3 regions of the Micromonospora sp. NPDC126480 genome follow, and region 3 is predicted to be linked to each of the others. Evidence: riboswitches for the same ligand, from Rfam matches in the RefSeq annotation. Region 3 holds a riboswitch; each other region holds the start of a gene.
The links. Region 3 has a riboswitch for cyclic di-AMP ahead of ABTW87_RS04815 (coiled-coil domain-containing protein). Riboswitches for the same ligand answer to the same signal wherever they lie in the genome.
Positions count from the first base shown of each region.

Region 1 (6,708 bases), on a different contig from region 3:
CGCAGATCACCGGGCAGCCCGACCCGGTTGCTAGCCTGGGACTGTCTTGGGACTCAGTCCGGGGTGAAGCTCTCCCGCTCGGGCAGACACTCGACGTACTCAAGGAAGCGGCGAAGACATGGACAACCTGACGGGCGCTCGCTGGCGGAAGTCGTCCCGCTCGTCCACAAACGGCGGCGCCTGCGTCGAGGTCGCCGACAACCTGCCCGGTGTCGTGGGTGTCCGCGACTCCACGGACCCGACCGGGCCCGCGCTGACCTTCTCCCCCGCCGCCTGGCGGGCCTTCGTCACGAAGGTCTCCGGGCTCGGCTGACCGGTCACTCGACCGCCCTACTGGCTCTCGTCCCGGAGCCGGAGCGCGGCGTCAAGGTTGTACCGCGACAACTGCGTGCTCGGATGTTCCACGCCCAACACCCGTTCCCGCCCCGCCAGCGTCATCCTCAAGCGGAGCCGACCACTCATAGAGATCTTGGACGGTTACCGTTCGTCGCGAACGGTAACTGTCCAAGATCTACCTGGTCCTCGTACGGGAAGTGGCGTGCGGCCGGCGCGAGCGCTCTGCCCCGTCGGTGCGGGCAGTTCCACAGCGAGCCGATCGGTGACACGAGCCACCGCCGCGAAGCCGCGCGGCGTCCGGGGTCCGGCCACCGGAGCGACAACGGACGCCGGCCCCGAAAAGGGGGACCGGCGCCCGTCGTGGTGGAGCGGTGGGTCAGGCGGAGTAGCCGCGGGTCGCGGCCCAGTTCGCCAACGCGATCGTGGTCATCCAGTACGACCCGGCGGCGGGGTTCGCCGAGTCGGCGATCCGCACCAGCCGGCCCTCGTCGTCGTAGCCGACCACCGCGATGTAGTGGCCGCCGGGGAACGAGTGCCAGCCGCCGGCGGTGTCGGTGGCGCTACCGGCGACGTTGACCACCACGCCGCGGCCGTCGGTGATGGCCTTGACGACGTCGGCCTGGAGCTGGTCCATCTGGGCCGGGGTGGCGGCGCCGCCCTTGATCATGCGGGTCCGGTACGGGGACCCCTTGACCGTGTCGTTGAGCACCCGGGTGGTGTCCTCGGCCGAGTCGGTGCCGAACTGGTCGGTGCCGAGCGGGCCGGCGAGCTGGTCCTGCGAGCGCTCGATACCGGCGGCGCTTAGCGCGTTGCGGACGGCGGCCGGACCGCAGTAGTAGAAGTTGATTTGCGCCTGGTAGGCGTACTTCAGGGTCTTGGACTTCGGTGGCTTCGGTGCCGCCGGCTTCTTGGTCAGGTCCGGGTCGGCGGCGGCCGTGGTGGCCGGGGCGCTGGACGGCGCGGCGCTCGACGGCGCGGCGCTGCTGGGGGCCACCGCAACGGCGCGGGCCTCGCCACGCGAGGCGGGGCTGTCGCCGCCCCGCTCAGCCAGCGCGACGCCGGTCTGGGCCGAGGCGGGGGCGGGGGTCTCCTCGGTGCCGGCGGCCAGGGCCCCCGCACCGGTCGCCAGCACGAGCGCCGCGGCCGACGCGGCGGCCACCTGGTACGGGCGCTCGGAGACGAGACGGCGGAGCTGTCGCTTGAGGTGGTGCTTCACGGGTTTCCTCCACGGGCGGTCGGGGCTGGTGGCGCACCGTGCCGGCCGAAAGCGGCGCAGGGCGGGGCCGCGCGGAGAGAATCCGCCGGCGGGTGGCCACGAGGGGGTCGCGCCCGGTCGGACCGGGCGGTGGGCGGTGGGTCAGCGCCCGGCGGAAGTCCGGACGGGCGCGGGCACCGCTACGCCGTGGAGGCGGCGGAACGCCCGGGGGGCGGATTCGTGCTGCACGAAGTTGGAACTCCTTCCGACACCGCCTACCGGGTTAGCTGACGGGTTCGGGCGGGAAGTGCGCCCTACCGCGAGACTCGCGGATTCACCCCAGGTGCAATGGGTCCCCGGCTCGCCTTCCGGCGATTGAGCGGGTCGATGCGGCGTCGCCTCTTGCGATCGGGTACCGCACCGGACGCGCCGACATTACTGGCCGGTTCACGGGCCTGCCAAGCCGTCGTGACCTGCCTAAACATCGATCATGGAAGCAATTTTGCGGACACTTTCGCACTGACGCTACTCAATGGGGACGGCTGGCGAAGACGGCGCGTGCGGTCGGTAACGGGACAGGCCGTCGACTTTCTTCCGCCACTCGCGCGAGAATCGGCCGACCTGAGAAACTTGACCGGTTCGACATTCGTGTGACCGGAGTCACGGAAATAACCGGCCGGTCAGCTCGCCCGCGCCGGCCGCCACCGGACCTCGACGGCCCGGCGCCCGACGGTCACCGGCCGGGACCGCGTCGACACCGCCGGCCGCAGCCGTTCCGCCGCCGCGTACGCCTCGGCCGAGAGCGCCCGGGCCGCCTCGGCGGCCACCTCGGCGTCCCGCCACGAGGCCCGCTCCCGGGCCGCGGCCGCGCGGTAGGCGGCCAGCTTGCCGTCCCGGACGGCCCGCGTCAAGGCGATCTCCTGGTCGACCGGGTGCAGGCGGGGGTCCCACCCGCCCCGGTGCCCGAACACGTCCCGGAGCTGCTCGGCGGTGAGGTCACCGCGCCAGTGGGCGGCCACCGCCGCGTGGTGCAGCCAGCGCTCGCGGTACGCGTACTCGGCGGGCGTCCGGGGAGTGCGCGGTCGCGGCAGCGGTGCCGCCGCGGCGAGCCGGCGGGCGTCACCTTCCGCCTCGTCGTACGCCTGCCAGGCCCGGTCGGCCTCCTCCTGGGCGGCCAGCCAGGCGTCCCGTCGCCGTCGCGCCGTCTGAGCCGCCCCGGCCGCCGCCACCGCCACCTCCTCGGCGTACCGGCGCAGGTCGGTGGTCTCGTCCGCCGGTGGCGGCTCCGGGACGGGCCGGTCCGGCTCCGGCCGGGCCGCGAGGACGGTGAGCGTGGTCAGGGCGAGAAGAAGCAGCGCCGACCAGATGGCGGTCGCCCGGGGTACGTCGACGAGGAACTCGTGAAGGACGGTGGTCATGTCGGCACACCTCATGAGGAAACGGCGGGAGTCGTACCGCTCGGCGACTGGCCGGCGGCACGGCGGGGAAACGACGGGTGCAGCCGCGGCCGGACCGGGGTCGGGGCATCTCGGCCGGCCCGGCGAGTGTTAACAGGGGGCCCCTGCTCTACCGCAGGCGTTAAGAGGGGGCCCTTCCTTACCCGAAGGGTGGGGCTCGGGGGCCGGCGGTGGTGGCGGACCGGGCCGGTCGGGGCACCGCCTCGGTGCCGGTCGCCGGGACCGGCCGGGCGGCACCGTGCGGCACGCCGGTCACCGGGACGAGGGCCGCCGAACGGCAGGAGGGCCCGTCGTCGACGGTGGACCGCGCGTACGCGTTCTCCGCTCCGCCGGCACCGGTCGCGCCGTCGGTGCTCAACCACGCGGGGGCGTTCCCCGGGGCCACGGCGATCATCGCTCCGGTCGCGCCGGCGGCCTCCGCCGAGTGAGCCGGACCGGCGACGCCGACGGTGAGACCGGCGGTCAGCGCGAGACCGGCGAGCAGCCGGGAGGCCCAGCGCGCCACCCACCACAACGGACAGGTGAGGGCGACGGGGAGCACGGTCCCACGCTACCGCCGGGCACCGGCCCGCCGCACCGGTGACGGGCGTGTCGCACTGAGTGTCGCGCCGGACCGGTCAGCGTGGAGGGTCAGCCGCGCTCGCCCGCGTACACCCTGGGGTTGTCGGGCTCGGCCGCGCGCGGCGCCGGCACGGCCGCCGGCCGCCTGCGGCGCGGCCCGAGCCGGCGCATCATCGGTGTCTCCACCCAGCGGTGCAGCAGCGCCGCCAGCAGCAGGTTGACCAGGAGGAAGCCCACCACGGCCGTCGGCCCCCACCAACCGTCCAGGCCCACCCCGTAGTGACCGGTCAGCCGCAGCACGCTGACCATGACCAGGACGTGCACCAGGTAGAACGCGAACGAGACCTCACCGAGCCAGACCATCGGCCGGGAGCGCCACGGGGTCCGCCGGCCGGCGACGTCCGCGTCGGCGGCGGCGGCGATGACCAGGACGTACGCGGCCGACAGCAGCGCCGCCCACAGTTCGGCCCGGATCCAGCCGCCGGCCACCACCCAGGTCACCACGAAGAACACCGTGGCCAGGCCCAGCCGTGGGCCACGCCACCGGCCGCGGCGCAGCAGCTCGGCGGCGGCCACGCCCATCCAGAACTCCAGCGAGCGCACCGGCGGGAAGATCTGGGTGAACCACCAGCGGCTCTCCTCGGGCACGAGGGCCTGCGCCGGCCAGAGCGCGAGGATGAGCAGCGGCACCGCGACGACCACGCCCCACAGCGCGCCGGCCGGCAGCCGCCGGATCAGCGGCAGCGCGAACGGCAGGCAGGCGTAGAAGAACAGCTCACAGGAGAGCGACCAGCTCACCGTGTTGATGCTGTAGAACACGCCGGGAGTCGGGTCCCAGGCCTGCACCAGCAGCAGGTTCTCCAGCGCGGCGCGCGGGTTGACCGGGTCGGCGAACGCGTACGCGACAAGCAGCGCCGCCACGAACATCACCACGTGGTTCGGGTAGATCTTGGCGATCCGCCGGCGCAGGAAGGTGCGCTTCGCCTCACCCGGCCGGTACGACCAGACCAGCACGAATCCACTGAGGATGAAGAAGAACTGCACGCCGGAGAGGCCGAGGGTGAACGCCCGGTCCACGACCGCCTTGTAGGCGGGCTCGGCGACGATGCCCATCGTGCCGGCGTGGAAGCCGAAGACCAGCAGCGCCGCGATCCACCGTAGCCCGGTCAGCGACGGCAGCCGGTTGCCCGGAACGATGACGGTGGAGTCCGCCGCGCGGACCGGGCGGTCGGTGGGGGGCACCAGCACGCGCGTCTCCTCCTGAGGGGTCGTGGCCGGCCCTCGCCGGCCCGCTCGGCACGCCCCGCGACATTACCCGCCGGGACGGTGACCGCCACCCGCGCCCGACCACCGTGTCGTACGCATGTTCGACCGCTGCGGTAGGCTCGGGCCGTGCCGGACGTCTCCTACCAGCCGTCGATGCTGGATGTCGCCGACGCCGGGCCGACGCTCGGGCCGCTGCGCGGCCGGGTCACGCGGCACCGGCTCACCCGGGGCGCCTGGGTCGACCACCTGCCCGGCTGGGTGCGCGGCTCCGACCAGGTGCTCGACACGCTGCTGCACGAGGTGCCGTGGCGCGCCGAGCGCCGCACGATGTACGACGCCGAGGTCGACGTGCCCCGCCTGCTGTGCTGGTACGCGGCGGACCGGCCGCTGCCGCACCCGGTGCTGACCGCCGCCCGCGAGGCGCTGACGCGGCACTACGCGGCGGAGTTGGGCGAGCCGTTCGCCACCGCCGGCATGTGCCTCTACCGCGACGGTCGGGACAGCGTCGCCTGGCACGGCGACACCATCGGCCGGGGCGCCCACGTCGACACCATGGTCGCCATCGTCTCCTTCGGCTCGCCCCGACCGCTGCTGCTGCGTCCACGCGGGGGCGGCACCGGCCTCCGCTTCCCGCTGGGCCACGGCGACCTCGTCGTGATGGGCGGGTCCTGCCAGCGCACCTGGGAGCATGCCGTCCCGAAGACGGCCCGGCCAGTCGGTCCCCGGGTCAGCGTCCAGTTCCGCCCGGCGAACGTGGCCTGAGCCGCTCAGAGCAGGCCGGCCAGCTTGTAGAGGACCAGGGACCCGGCGACGGCCACGTTGAGGCTCAGCCCGCTGCCGACCATCGGAATCTCCACCGCCGCGTCGAGATGGTCGAGCGCCTCCGGGGGGATGCCGGTCCGCTCGTGGCCGAGCACGACGACCGTCCGGCCCCGCGCGGCGGGCAGGTCACCGAGCCGGACGGCCTCGTCGGCGAGTTCGACGCCGAGGATCCTGGTGCCGGCGGCCCGTTCGGCCGCCAGCCAGCGCAGCGGCGCACCGACCCGGTGCACGCATCCGGGGCGGCGCAACGTGTTCCCCCGTGCCACGGCGTCGTCCACCCACCGGAACGGCGGCACGGCCAGGCAGGCGCCGACCGCGTCGCAGGTGCGCAGCAGCGTACCCAGGTTCGCGCCGTGCATCGGCCAGAGCGGCGCCGCGAGCAGGTGACCCCAGCAGCGGTGCGGACGGGAACGACGGGCGGCGCGCAGCTCGCGCGGCGGCCGGACCCGGATGGCGGCGCTCACGCCGCGCCGGCGACTCCGCCGCGAAGTGGAGAGAAAGTCATGCTGGAACGTGCTTGTCGGCGCACGCGAGCCATCGACGGTGACAGAGGATTCGATCCTAGAGCCTCGGCTGCCGGACGGCAGCTTCCGCCCGCATGTTAGAAACAACTCTCAGGGTCCGCACCGCCCCTCCCACATCACCATCGCGAAGGGGCAAACCATGACCCAGTCCCCCACCGAATCGCGTCCGCGCTGGTCGCCCTGGTCGGTCCACGGCGACGGCCGGTCGGTACGCCCCGGCGACGTGGTGCACCCCGACGAACGGTTGTCCTGGCCGCGCACCCTCGGCGTCGGCGTGCAGCACGTGGTGGCCATGTTCGGCGCCACGTTCACGGTGCCGCTGATCACCGGTTTCCCGCCGGCCACCACGCTCTTCTTCTCCGGGCTCGGCACCCTGCTGTTCCTGGTGATCACCGGCAACCGGCTGCCGTCGTACCTCGGCTCGTCGTTCGCCTTCATCGCGCCGGTGCTGGCGGCGAAGGCCGGCGGGGACATCGGGCCGGCCCTCGGCGGCATCCTCGTGGCCGGCGCCGCGCTGGCCCTGGTCGGCGTGATCGTGCACGTCGCC
Region 1 is NZ_JBEORU010000026.1:5,997-12,704, reverse strand. Features, by position in the region: gene ABTW87_RS22225 (helix-turn-helix domain-containing protein) at 1-131, shown strand, start outside; gene ABTW87_RS22220 (DUF397 domain-containing protein) at 119-313, shown strand; gene ABTW87_RS22215 (C39 family peptidase) at 713-1,552, opposite strand; cyclic di-AMP (ydaO/yuaA leader) riboswitch at 1,789-1,923, opposite strand; gene ABTW87_RS22210 (hypothetical protein) at 2,212-2,949, opposite strand; gene ABTW87_RS22205 (hypothetical protein) at 3,128-3,529, opposite strand; gene ABTW87_RS22200 (acyltransferase family protein) at 3,619-4,797, opposite strand; gene ABTW87_RS22195 (alpha-ketoglutarate-dependent dioxygenase AlkB) at 4,969-5,577, shown strand; gene ABTW87_RS22190 (TrmH family RNA methyltransferase) at 5,583-6,101, opposite strand; gene ABTW87_RS22185 (uracil-xanthine permease family protein) at 6,301-6,708, shown strand, end outside.
Region 1: it holds a riboswitch for cyclic di-AMP, as region 3 does, so the genes downstream of both, ABTW87_RS22215 (C39 family peptidase) here and ABTW87_RS04815 (coiled-coil domain-containing protein) in region 3, are expected to answer to the same signal.

Region 2 (6,708 bases), on a different contig from region 3:
AACATACCCCCTAGGGGTACGCTATCCTGGTTCGCATGACCACACCCACGCCCGCCCCGATCCGGGGCTACACCGCCACCAAGGACCAGCTGCTCACGCGGCTGCGCCGCATCGAGGGGCAGGTCCGGGGCATCGAGAAGATGGTCGACGAGGACCGGTACTGCATCGACGTCCTCACCCAGATCTCCGCGATCCAGGCGGCGCTGGACAAGGTGGCCCTCGGCCTGCTCGACGGGCACGCACGCCACTGCCTGCACGAAGGGGCCGCCGAGGGTCGGGCCGACGAGATGGCCACCGAGATGATGGCCGCCGTCGGCCGGCTGATGAAGCGCGGCTGACCTCCCCGCGCGTTAAGAAGGGGCCCTTTCACCTCGCGAGGCGTTAAGAGGGGGCCCTTCCTTGCTCTCGAGGCGCACCCGCCGCAGCAGCTGGGCGTTGAGCGCCACCACGATCGTCGACCCGGACATCAGCACGGCCGCCAGCGCGGGACTCAACGCCAGCCCGGCCCAGACGAACACCCCGGCGGCCAGCGGCAGGGCCACCACGTTGTACCCGGCCGCCCAGCCCAGGTTCTGCCGCATCTTCCGGTACGACGCCTGGGAGAGCCGGACCACCGCGCCGACGCCACGCGGGTCGGACGAGGCGAGCACCACCCCGGCCGACTCGATCGCGACGTCCGTACCCGCCCCGATGGCGATGCCCACGTCGGCCCGGGCCAGGGCCGGCGCGTCGTTGACCCCGTCACCCACCATCGCAACCGTCAGGCCGCGTCGCTGCAGCTCGGTCACCTTGCCGTCCTTGTCCGCCGGCAGCACCTCGGCGAACACCTCGTCCACGCCACGCCGGAAACCCAGGTCGGCGGCCACCGCCTCGGCCACCGGCCGGGCGTCTCCGGTGATCATGGCGATGGTGTGGATTCCCTCCGCGCGCAGCTCGTCGATCGCCTGCCGCGCCTCGGGCCGCACCTCGTCGGTAAGCGCCACCGCCCCGAGCACCGCGTCCGGCAGCCGCACCAGATGCAACACGACCGCGCCCCGGTCGGCCCACCGGTCACTCGCCCCGGCCAACGGGGCGGGCGGCCGCACACCCAGCTCACGCAGGAGAGCAGGACCCCCCACCGCGTACTCCCGGCCCTCGACCGTCGCCCGCACCCCGCGGCCGGGCAGCGAGCGGAACCCGGTCCCAGCGGGGACGGCGCCGCGCTGCTGGGCGGCCGTGACGATCGCACGCGCCAACGGGTGTTCGCTGTCCGACTCGACCGCCGCCGCGATCCGCAGCACCTCGCCGTCGGCGGCGTCCGGCGCCGCGGCCACATCGGTGACGACGTGCTCCCCCCGGGTCAGGGTGCCGGTCTTGTCGAACAGCACCGCGTCGACGGTGCGCATCCGCTCCAGCGCCAGCCGGTCCTTCACGAGGATCCCGGAGCGGGCCGCGAGCGCCGTGGACAGGGCGATCACCAGCGGGATCGCCAGGCCCAGCGCGTGCGGGCAGGCGATGACCAGAACGGTGACCGTGCGGACCACGGCCTCGTCGGCGTTGCCGAACGCCGTCCACGCGAGCACCGTGACCACGGCGGTGGCCGTGGCGACGTAGAACAGGCCGGCGGCGAACCGGTCGGCCAGCACCTGGGCGCGGCCGCTCGACTGCTGCGCCTGCGCCACCATCCGTTGGATGCCGGCCAGGGTGGTCTCCTCGCCGAGCGCCTCGACCCGGACCCGCACCGCGGAGTCGGTGGCGACGGTGCCCGCCACCACGCGGTCGCCCACCGAGCGGGTGACCGGCCGGGACTCCCCGGTGATCATCGACTCGTCCAGCTCCGCGGCACCGTCGGTGACCCGGCCGTCTGCCGGCACCCGCCCGCCGGGCCGCACCAGCACCACGTCACCCACTCGCAGGTCGCCGACCGGCACCCGGGCGGTGGCGCCGTCCGCGGCGACCCGCTCGGCGTCGTCCGGCAGCAGGGCGGCCAGCGCCGCGAGCGCACCACGTGCCTGCCCGATCGCCTTCATCTCCTGCCAGTGGCCGAGCAGCATGATCGTGACCAGGGCCGCCAGCTCCCACCAGAAGTCCAGGTCGAACGCGCCGAGGCTGGTCGCCAGCGACGCGGCGTACGCGACCGTGATCGCCATGGCGACCAGCAGCATCATCCCCGGCGCGCGGTCCCGCAGCTCCCGGACGGCCCCGACCAGGAACGGCCAGCCGCCCCACCAGAACACCACCGAGCCGAGCACCGGCCCCACCAGTGACCGGCCCGGAAACTCCAGCCGGTAGCCGAACCATTCCATCACCAGGTGGCTGGTCAGCACGACCGGCACGGTGAGCAGCAGGCAGACCCAGAACCGGCGGCGGAACATCTCCGGGTCGTGCCCGGCGTGCTTGTCGTGCCCGGCGTGCTTGTCGTGCCCACCGGGCCGCCCGTGCCCGCCCTCGACCTCGTGCCCGCCCTGGCTCTCGTGCCCGCCGTGCGCTGGGCCGCCGCCCGGCTTCGGATGCGCCGCCATGCTCTCAACATCCCCCGCCGGCACCCGGCCGCGGGGCGCAACCGCCAGGTCCGGCGGCCGACACCACGGCGCGCGACCTGCGCCCGCGGGGTCGCGCTGGCTACGATTCGGCCGATGGCCCTTCGGATCCCGTACCGCCCGGCCTCCGCCCACCCCGGGGCGCCGGTGCCGCCGCCGACCGCGCGCGGCCACACGGGGCCCGGCCCGGCCGTCACGGTACGTGGCCACGACGCCACCCCCGGACGTCTCGCCGGGAGGAGTTCGGGGGAACGCTGAACCGTCCGACCCGCCGGCCCGTACCCCGCCCTGAAATCGTTGGGAGACACTCTGATGGGCGCCGACCACACCCGTCCCGCTCCGTCCGCCCCGCCGGGGGTGCGACGGATCCTCGTCGCGACGGTGGTCCCCCTCTTCCTCGCCACCGTGGTGGCCGCCCTCGTGCTGTGGCCCCGGGACACCCGGGAGCCCGAGGCCGCCACCGAACCACCCCGCTACCACGCCACGGTGACGAGGGTGGTGACCGAGCCGTGCCCGCCGACGCCGGAGGCGCCCGAGGGCGGCCCGGCCACCGGCGACGGCCCGTGCGGAACGGTGACCGTCCGGGTCGACGACGGGCCGGACGCCGGGCAGCAGGTCGAGACCCCGGTGCCCGCCGGGCCGGGCGCGCCGGCGGTCGCCGTCGGCGACGAGGTCGTCCTGGTCGAGCTGACCGACCCCGCCGACCCGTCCGCCAGCGCGTACAACATCGCGGAGCACCAGCGGGGCAAGCCGTTGGTGTGGCTGGTGGCGCTCTTCGCCGCCGCGATCGTGGCGTTCGGACGCTGGCGCGGGCTCGCCGCGCTCGCCGGCCTGGCCGCGAGCTTCGCCATCCTGCTGACCTTCGTGCTGCCGGGGATCAGCGCCGGCCGGTCGCCGCTGCTGGTCGCGGTGGTCGGCGCCGCTCTGATCATGTTCGTGGTCCTCTACCTCACCCACGGCGTCACCACACAGACGTCGGTCGCGGTGCTCGGCACGCTGGGCAGCCTGGTGCTCACCGGCGTGCTGGGCACGCTCGCCACCGCCGCCACCCACCTGACCGGGTACGGCAGCGAGGAGGCCACGACCCTGTCGATGTTCCAGGCCGACGTCGACCTGCACGGCCTGCTGCTGGCCGGGATCATCATCGGTTCGCTCGGCGTGCTCGACGACGTCACCGTGACCCAGGCGGCCACCGTCACCGAGCTGGCGCACGCCAATCCCGGTCTGTCCCGCCGCCAGCTCTACCGGTCGGCGACCCGGGTGGGCCGGGCCCACATCGCCTCCACGGTGAACACCATCGTGCTGGCGTACGCGGGCGCGTCGCTGCCGGTGCTGCTCCTGCTGACCGCCGACTCGCGGCCGGTGAGTCAGATCCTGACCAGCGAGTTCCTCGCCCAGGAGATCGTCCGCAGCGCGGTCGCGACCCTGGGACTGATCGCCGCCGTCCCGCTGACCACCGGGCTCGCCGCCCTGGTCACCACCGCCGGCCGGCGTACCGGCGGGGCGGGCGGCGGGGACCGCACCCCCGCGCCGACCCCGCGACCGGCCCCGGAACGGACCGAGGCGCTGGAGGCGCTCAGCACACCCCGCGCCGGCGGGACCGCCCCCGCCACCACCAGGTGGCCCGACCGCGACAGGAGTACGGACACCGCATGGTGACACTCCGCAGCGTGACGATCCAGGACCGTCCTCCTGATAGACGCGTCACTGATTACGCAGTGCACCGACGAAATCGCGCGTTTGGTCGGCTTCGGGACGTAGATCCCCAGGACGACTGTCAGGTAACCTCGCTCCCGGTCACCGCCGAAGGCGCGCACCGGCGCCAGCGGGGCCACCGCCCAATCGCCACCAGGCGAGCCGGGGAACCAGGTACGTGGGGTGAATCCGCGCCAGCGGTAGGGGCCGCTTCCGTCCCGAACCCGTCAGCTAACCCGGTCGGCGGTCGACGGAAGGGAACATTGTGACGGCACCCCTACGCCGCTGGTTGACACCCGTGGTGGCCGTGCTCGCCGCGCTGGCCGTCCTCGCCGGGCCCACCCCGGCCTCGGCCGCCCCCACCACTCCCCCCCAGCCCTCCGGGCACGACGAGGAGCCCAAGCTGCTGGGCGACCTGATCGAGTCCCGCAACCGGGAGTTCATCAAGGCGAACGCCGCGCTGAAGAAGTCGCAGGAGCGCCAGCTCGCCCTCGAACTGGAGCTCCGGAAGGCACAGGCCGATCTCAACGCCCTGGCGCCCCAGGTCAACCAGATCGCCGCCCAGTCGTACCGGACCGGCCGTATCGGTGCGATGTCGATGCTGCTGACCGCGAACACCCCCGACTCGTTCATCGCCCGCGCGACCGCCCTGGACGAGCTGAACCTCGTCAACGACAAGCGCCTCGGCGTGGTCAACGAGGTCAAGAACCGAGCCGAGCAGGCCAAGCTGGCTCTCGACGCCGAGATCCGTGAGCAGCAGAAGCTGACAAACGCCAAGAACCGCGAGAAGCGGGAGGCGGAGAAGGCACTGCGGCTGGTTGGCGGCAAGGGACTCACCGGCGGCCTGGTCAGCGCCACCTCGCCGGTCGCGCGGATCGCCCCGGGCCGCACCGCGAGCGGCGACTGGAAGCCCCAGTCCTGCAGCGAGAACGACCCGACCACCTCCGGCTGCGTCACCCCCCGGACGCTGCACATGTACAAGGAGGTCAAGCGGGCCGGCTTCAACCGGTTCGTCGGCTGCCACCGGTCGGGCGGCCCGTTCGAGCATCCCAAGGGACGGGCCTGTGACTGGTCGCTCCAGAATCGCGGGTTCGCCTCCTGGCACAACAACGACATGCGGAGGTACGGCAACGACCTGACCGCGTTCCTGGTCCGCAACGCCGACCGGCTCGGCGTCTACTACGTGATCTGGAACCGGCAGATCTGGTTCCCGGCGACCGGCTGGAGTTCGTACAGCGGCGCGTCGGACCACACCGATCACGTCCACGTGTCGATGCTGTAGGCCGGCTACCGACGAGGGCCGCCCCGCGAGTGGCGGGGCGGCCCTCGGTGTCCGTGCTCGCCGGGACCCGGGACGGTCAGGCGGCCGCGCGTTCGGCCGCGTCGACGTCGGGCAGGCCCACCGCGGCCACCGTCCGCACCGCACCCGCGGCGAGGCGGTACGACATCCCCACCACCGCGCACCGCCCGGCGGCCACGGCGGCTGCGAGCGGCTCCGACCGGTCCAGCATCGCCTCGACGGTGCAGGCGATGTGGATGTCGACGATCCCGTCGAGGTCGGCGACCCCCTCGGCGTCCGCCCGGCGCAGGCTCGGCACCACGGCGTCCACCACGGCACCGAGGTGGCCGGACGGGGGCGTGCCGGTGGCTGCCGCCGTACGGGCCGCCTGCACGGCGCCGCAGGAGTCGTGGCCGAGCACCACCACGAGCGGCGTGCCGAGCACGGTCACGGCGTACTCGACGCTGCCCAGCACCTCGGGACCCACGGTGTGCCCCGCCGTACGCACCACGAAGAGGTCGCCCAGCCCGCGGTCAAAGATGATCTCGGCGGCGAGGCGGGAGTCGGAACAGCCGACGATCACCGCGAAGGGCTGCTGCCCGTCCGCCACGGCCGCTCGACGGCCGGCGTCCTGGTTGGGATGACGCGGCTCGCAGGTGACGAACCGCCGGTTGCCGGCGTACAGCTCGGCGAGCGCCCGTTCCGGCCCGGTAGAGCTGGCGACGGCCTCGCTCTGCGCGCTGCGACTCATGCCTCACCTCGTCCCTGCGGCGGCGAACCTGGTGGGACCCGGGGCCGGCGCTGGACTCGGGCTGGCACCCACGGTCACACGCAGCAGAAGCCGCGTCAAGGTATGCGTGATATGCGCTTCATATGTCGGCGAGCCCTTGCGCGACGTGCGACGGAGCCCCGGCGGTGGTGGGCGCTACCGGGACGGGTCATACGATGACGGCATGGCGACCGCAGAAGAGCAGGGGAACACCCGGAACTGGACGTTCCTCACGAACCACGGCCACGTGCTGCTCGCCATCGCCCGCAACCCCACCGCTCGGCTGCGCGACGTGGCCGACGAGGTCGGCATCACCGAGCGGGCCGCGCAGGCCATCGTCGCCGACCTGGAGGCGGGCGGCTACCTGCTCCGCACGCGGGTCGGCCGGCGCAACGAGTACACCCTGAACCCCGCCGGCCGCTTCCGGCACCCGGCGGAGGCGGACC
Region 2 is NZ_JBEORU010000028.1:36,376-43,083, reverse strand. Features, by position in the region: gene ABTW87_RS23215 (metal-sensitive transcriptional regulator) at 36-338, shown strand; gene ABTW87_RS23210 (heavy metal translocating P-type ATPase) at 351-2,501, opposite strand; gene ABTW87_RS23205 (YibE/F family protein) at 2,832-4,178, shown strand; cyclic di-AMP (ydaO/yuaA leader) riboswitch at 4,345-4,475, shown strand; gene ABTW87_RS23200 (coiled-coil domain-containing protein) at 4,480-5,496, shown strand; gene ABTW87_RS23195 (carbonic anhydrase) at 5,573-6,244, opposite strand; gene ABTW87_RS23190 (helix-turn-helix transcriptional regulator) at 6,447-6,708, shown strand, end outside.
Region 2: it holds a riboswitch for cyclic di-AMP, as region 3 does, so the genes downstream of both, ABTW87_RS23200 (coiled-coil domain-containing protein) here and ABTW87_RS04815 (coiled-coil domain-containing protein) in region 3, are expected to answer to the same signal.

Region 3 (6,708 bases):
GCTGCGCGTCGACCGCCGGGAGCTGGACGCCATCCGGGAACGGGCGCTGCCGCGCGGCGCGCGACGCAACGAGGTGCGCCGGGCCGGCTTCGACGGGGTCTTCGCCGCGCTGTGGGCGCAGGCCCGGCGGCTGGGGATCGCCCGTTTGCCCGAGCAGCGCGCGTTCGAGGACGAGATCGCCGACCGGCCGGAGTTCCGCGAGTTCCTGAAGGCGTGGTGGCCGCGGCTGCACCCGCGCCACGTGCTCGGCTGGCTCGCCCGGCCCGACCGGCTGCGCCGGTACGCCGCGGGCGTGCTCGGCGGCCGTGAGATCCGGCTGCTCCTCGACGCGTACCGGACCTTGGACTCCGAAGGGCTGACCGTCGCCGACATCGCCCTGCTCGACGAGCTGGACACCCTGCTGGGCAAGCCGCTGAAGCCGGCGCGGCCGAAGCGGGATCCGTTCCAGCTCGCCGGCGGCGTACGCGAGCTGAGCACGCTCGCCGACCGGCAGCGCGCCGCCCGGGAGGCGGCCCGGCAGCGCCCGGAGGACTACCGGGAGTACGCCCACGTGGTGGTCGACGAGTCGCAGGACGTGTCGCCGATGCAGTGGCGCATGATCGGCCGGCGTGGCCGGCTGGCCTCGTGGACAGTGGTGGGCGACCCGGCGCAGACGGCGTGGACCGGTGACCCGGACGAGCTGGCCCGGGCCCGTGACCAGGCACTCGGCCGGCGGCGGAGGCACCACTTCACGCTCACCACCAACTACCGCAACTCGGCGGAGATCTTCGCGGTGGCGGCGGCCGAGATCCGGCGGGTCGACCCGGACCTTCCGTTGCCCACCGCCGTCCGCTCGACCGGCGTCGACCCGGTGCAGCTGGTCGTGCCGCCGGAGGAGTTGGAGACCGCCGTGGTGGAGGCGGTCGGCACGTTGCTCACCGAGGTGGAGGGGACGGTCGGGGTGATCACGCCGGTGCCGCGCCGGGGCGCGGTCGCCGGTTGGCTGGGTGGGCTCGGCGCGCCGCGGCTGCAGGTCGTGACCAGCCTGGAGGCCAAGGGCATGGAGTACGACGGCGTCGTCCTGGTGGCACCGGGTGAGATCCGGGCCGACCCGGGGTCGGGCGTGCGGACCCTGTACGTCGCGCTGTCCCGTGCCACCCAGCGGCTCACCACCATCGACCCCGTCGGCTGAGCGTCGACACCGCGACCGACAGTTGCATACATAGCGATGTGAGCATAGGTTAGGCACGGATCGGGACGGGCGACGGAAGGTGTCCGCGTGGGCGCAGGTCATGACCACCACCACGGGTCGGTCACCAACGCCGCGCAGCGGCACCGCGGGCGCCTCTGGGCGGCCTTCGGCCTGCTCGCCACCCTGATGGTGGTCGAGGCGGTGGCCGCCTTCCGCACCGGATCGCTCGCGCTGCTCAGCGACGCCGGACACATGTTCACCGACGTGCTCGGCATCGGCATGGCCCTGGCCGCGCTCACCGCCACCCGCCGGCGCAGCGGCGACCCGCAGCGCACCTTCGGGCTCTACCGGCTGGAGGTGCTCGCCGCCCTCGCCAACGCCCTGCTGCTCTCCGGCGTGGCGGTCTACGTGCTGGTCGAGGCCGTACGCCGGTTCGGCGACCCGCCGCAGGTGCGCACCGGCCCGATGCTGGCGGTGGCCACCCTCGGCCTGCTCGCGAACCTGATCGCCTTCGCCCTGCTCCGGCCCGGGGCGAAGGAGAGCATCAACCTCCAGGGCGCCTACCTCGAGGTGCTCGGCGACCTGCTGGGCAGCCTCGGCGTGATCGCCGCGGCCCTGATCATCACGGCCACCGACTGGTGGTGGGTCGACCCGCTGGTCGCGGTCGCCATCGGCCTGTTCATCCTGCCCCGCACCTGGCGCCTCGGGCGGGCGGCGCTGCGCATCCTGGTGCAGGCCGCGCCGGAGCACCTCCAGGTCACCGCCGTGCACGACCGACTGGTCGCCGTGCCCGGCGTCGCGGAGGTGCACGACCTGCACGTCTGGACACTCACCTCCGGGATGGAGGTGGCCTCCGCCCACCTCACGATCGCGCCCGGCGCCGACGTCGCCGCGGTCCTCGCCGCCGCGCGGACCCTGCTCCGCGACGAGTTCCGGATCGAGCACGCCACGTTGCAGATAGAGCCCGGGGCGGCCGCCGGTACCTGCGGGGCCGTTGAGTGGTGATCGGCACACCCCTCCTCGTGCGGATCGATCCTCTCCCTTTTGTCTGATTAGGCGGTGACCACACGGACACCGTCAGTAACATCCGCTGCACCTGCCACCTGAGCACCGGTAGGCTCTGATCCGGCCTCCGCCAGGCGGCACCCACCGGTGCCGGCGGCGGTCGCCGCCTAATCGCCCGCCAGGGCGAACCGGGGAACCAGGTACGTGGGGTGCATCCGCGCCAGCGGTAGGGATCTTCCGTCCCGAACCCGTCAGCTAACCCGGTCGGCGGCTGACGGAAGGACACGTGTATATGCCAGCAGTGGCACCCGTACGACGACCTGCCGCCCGGGTGGCGGCACTGATCATCGCGGCGCTCGCGCTCGGGCTCGGCGTCGCGCCGGTGGCCCCCGCGACGGCCGCTCCGCCGGCCCGCCAGGCCGCCGCCCCCGGGGACGACCCCGAGGGCGGCACCCCCGCCCTCCGCGCGCAGCTCGAAGCGGCCAGCAAGGGATACCTCGACGCCAAGCGGGCCCTGGAAACCTCGGTGAAGCGGCAGCAGCAGCTCGCCGACCAGCTCAAGACCACCGAGACGCAGCTCGCCGAGCGCACCAGCCGGGTCGGTCAGATCGCCGGCCTCGCGTACCGCACCGGCCGCCTCGGCACTGCGTCGGCGCTGCTCAACAGTTCGTCCCCGGAGGGCTTGATGGACCGGGCCGCTGCCCTGGACGCGGTGGCCGCCAACGAGGACCAGGCGCTGCGCGAGCTGCTGGACACCCGCGACCAGGTCAATCAGGCCAAGCTCGCGGTGGAGGCGGAGATCGGGGAGCAGCGCAAGCAGCAGGCGGTGATGGCCAAGCGCAAGCAGCAGGCCGAGCGGGCGCTCACCGTGGCCAACGAGCGGGCCAGCTCCGCCCCCGCGAGCCGCAGCTCCACCCGGGCGGCACCCGCGCCGCGGAACTCGGACGGCTCCTGGCCCTCCGAGTCGTGCAGCGTCAACGACCCGACCCCGGCCAACGGCTGCATCACCCCGCGCACACTGCACGCCCTCAACCAGGCCAAGGCGGCCGGCTTCACCCGGTACGTGTCGTGCTTCCGCTCCGGCGGCTCGGGCGAGCACCCGAAGGGCCGGGCCTGCGATTTCGCCGCCCAGAAGAGCGGCTTCGGCGGAGACGCGACCGGCGGCGACCGGACGTACGGCAACAACCTGGCGGCGTTCTTCGTGAACAACGCCGACCGCCTCGCCGTGCTCTACGTGATCTGGTACCGGCAGATCTGGCTGCCCAGCAGCGGCTGGAAGTCGTACAGCGGCGCGGGCGGGGACCCGTCCAGCGACCACACCAACCACGTGCACCTGTCGGTCTACTGACGAGGGCGTGCGGGCCGGGCAGCCGTCGGGCGACCGACAGCTGCCCGGCCCGCAGGCCGTCAGGCGCTCTCCAGCGCCGCGCCGAGCCGGCTGGCCAGAGCCAGGTGCGCCGCGCGGGCCTGCTCGAACGCGTACCGGAACAGCGGCGCCGGCGCGACGAGCGTGATCTCCACGTCGATGCGGACGCCCTCCGGCTCCGGTGCCAGCCGGGTCCGGTTGCGTACCGTCGTCGCCGGCCACTGCCGGGCCACGGTGACCACCTCGTCCTCCGTCGCGACGAGCACGTCGGCGCGGTAGGTGACCGGTAGCCGCAGCCGACCCAGCGGGACGCGGTCGGTGATCGCGTAACTGGCGCGGGCGCCGCGCCGGGACGCGACCCGTCGCACCCGGACGATGAACGGATGGAACTCGCCGTGCCGGAGCGGATCGGCAAGCAGGTTCGCGGCGGCCGCCGGGGTGGACCGCGCCTGGACGGTGTAGCTGAAGGAATCCCGCCTGAGCACGCCGTCTCCCACCGTCGTCGGTCGTCCGATCGTCACCCACCCCGGCCGTGCTGGCAACGCCCGATCGGTGACCGCGCGGACACCCGGCGGCCACCCGCCGACGCGACTACGGTCAGCGGATGGGGTACGACGACACGGGGACGACGATCGGGAGGCGCGCATGGCGGAACACGTGATGGTCTTCGCGCCGACACCGCGGCTCACGGTGACCATCGACCAGCCCAGCGACGCGCCGGAGTTGCACCTGCACCCGGGCGGGCAGGGCGTCTGGCAGGCCCGCATGATCATGTCGCTCGGGGTCGACGTGGTGCTCTGCACGGCGCTGGGTGGCGAGGTCGGCCAGGTGCTGGAGCCGTTGCTGGTCAGCGAGGGCGTCGACCTCAAGGTGGTGGTCCGCGACTCCGGCGGCAGCGGCGGGTACGTGCACGACCGGCGCGAGGGCTCCCGCCGCGAGATCGCGGACGTGCCCGGCCAGCCGCTCGGCCGGCACGAGCTGGACGAGCTGTACAACCTGGCGCTCGGGGAAGGGCTGCGCGCCCCGGTCAGCGTACTGAGCGGGCCGAACGAACCATCCCTGGTCCCGGCCGAGCTGTACCGGCGCTTCGCGGCCGACCTCGGCGCCAACGGCGGCAGGGTGGTGGTCGACCTCTCCGGCGACCACCTCACCGCCGTGCTTGACAGCGGTGTCTTCTTCCTCAAGGTCAGCCACGAGGAGCTGATGGCCGACGGCCGCGCCGCCGGCGACGACGAGGACCAGCTCGCCCGCGCGATGTACGACCTGCACGCCGGCGGGGCGGAGAACGTGGTGGTGAGCCGCGCCGACAAACCGGCCCTCGCCCTGGTCGACGGCGAGGTGTTCGAGGTGGAGATGCCCCGCCTCCAGGCCGCCGACCCGCGCGGTGCGGGCGACTCGATGACCGCCGGGGTGGCCGCCGTGGTGGCCCGGGGCGGGGACATCCGGACGGCCGTCCGCACCGGGGCCGCCGCCGGCGCGCTGAACGTGACCCGGCACGGTCTCGGCACCGGCCGGCTCGACTCGATCACCGGCCTGGTCGACCGGGTACGCCTGGTGCCGGCCGGAAGCCGGCCGCAGGAACGCACCACCCCGGACGAGCTGGCGGACCGGGCGGCCGAGCGATGACGCTGCGCGTACTGATCACCAACGACGACGGGATCGCCGCGCCGGGCATCGCGGCGCTGGCCCGGGCGGCGGTCGACCAGGGCCTGGACGTCGTCGTCGCCGCGCCGCTGGAGGAGGCGAGCGGCACCAGCGCCGCCATGACGGCGGTGGAGCGGCAGGGGCACGTCGTGGTGCAGGATCACCCGCTGCCGGGGCTCGACGGGGTGCCGGCGTTCGGGGTGGGTGGCTCGCCCGGTTTCATCGCGTTGATCGCGGTGCACGGGGCGTTCGGGCCGCCGCCGTCGGTCCTGCTGTCCGGCATCAACCGCGGCGCGAACGCCGGCCGCGCCGTACTCCACTCCGGGACCGTCGGCGCTGCCTTCACCGCTGCCTCGAACGGCTGCCGGGCGATGGCCGTGTCGCTGGACGTGCTCTCGGCCGGGGAGGCCACCGCGGTCAGCGGCGGTGCCGCGGTGTCCGTCGCCGCCCGGGTCCGCGACGCCGAACGTCACTGGTCCACCGCCGCGCGGGTGGCGATGGACCTGCTGCCGCGGGTCACCGCCGGGCCGGTGGGCAGTGTGCTCAACGTCAACGCCCCGGACGTGCCACTCGCCCGCCTGCGCGGGCTGCGCCGCGGCCGGCTCGCGAGCTTCGGCCAGGTGCAGATGACGGTGGCCGAGTCGGGGCACGGCTTCGTACGGACCGCACTGGAGGAGCCGGGCGAGGCCGCCCAGGCAGGCACCGACGTGGCCCTGCTGGCCGAGGGGTACGCGTCGGTGACGGCGGTCCGGGCGGTCACGGAGGTGAGCGACATCGACCTCAGCGGCCTGGACGGCGAGTGACCGAGCGGCGGCGGGGGCGAACCGGGCGTGAGGCCGGCGCAGGGGCGCGGTCAGGCGCCCGGGAGGACCTCCGGGGCCGCGGCGCCGGCGTAGTAGGGCTCGGGTGCCCCGAAGAGACCGAGCAGACCGGTCACCCAGAGCTGCCGGTGCACGAACCGGCTCGGCTCGGTGACCACGAGCTTGACGCCGCTCACCTCAGCGGTCTGGAAGCCGGCCACCATGGCGCTGATGCCGACGGAGTCGATGAAGGTCACCAGCCGCATGTTGAGCTCGATGCGGGTCGGACGGCCCTTGGCCAGGACCTCGGCGATCGCCTCGCGCACCTCGTACGCGGTGTCGACGTCGATCTCGCCACGCGGCGCGATCTCGACGACACCCCTGGGCAGGACCGACTTCACGATCGACAGGCTCACGCGAGCACCTCCACTCGCCCGTCCGACGGGCGCCTCATCAGTACGCGGGCCGCGACCGAGAGTATTCCTCTTACGGCCTCGGTCGCCACCCCTCGGGATGAGCAATTCCTGTGGTCCGGGGCCCCAAGTCCCCTATGTCTGGACATTTCGCCTTCTATTTACCCAACGTTCGGCGGCCAATGACGGTCGCCGGCCCCAGGGTAGCCGCCCCCGGCGACAGCCGCCGATAACGCGACCTCCCGGCGCGCCCACGGGGCCCCGGGGTCGGGGCCCGGCCGATGCCCGCGCAGTTTCGGGGAAGTTGCT
Region 3 is NZ_JBEORU010000004.1:11,375-18,082, reverse strand. Features, by position in the region: gene ABTW87_RS04825 (HelD family protein) at 1-1,171, shown strand, start outside; gene ABTW87_RS04820 (cation diffusion facilitator family transporter) at 1,259-2,176, shown strand; cyclic di-AMP (ydaO/yuaA leader) riboswitch at 2,331-2,461, shown strand; gene ABTW87_RS04815 (coiled-coil domain-containing protein) at 2,478-3,524, shown strand; gene ABTW87_RS04810 (SRPBCC family protein) at 3,584-4,027, opposite strand; gene ABTW87_RS04805 (1-phosphofructokinase family hexose kinase) at 4,188-5,168, shown strand; gene surE (5'/3'-nucleotidase SurE) at 5,165-5,989, shown strand; gene ABTW87_RS04795 (STAS domain-containing protein) at 6,040-6,402, opposite strand.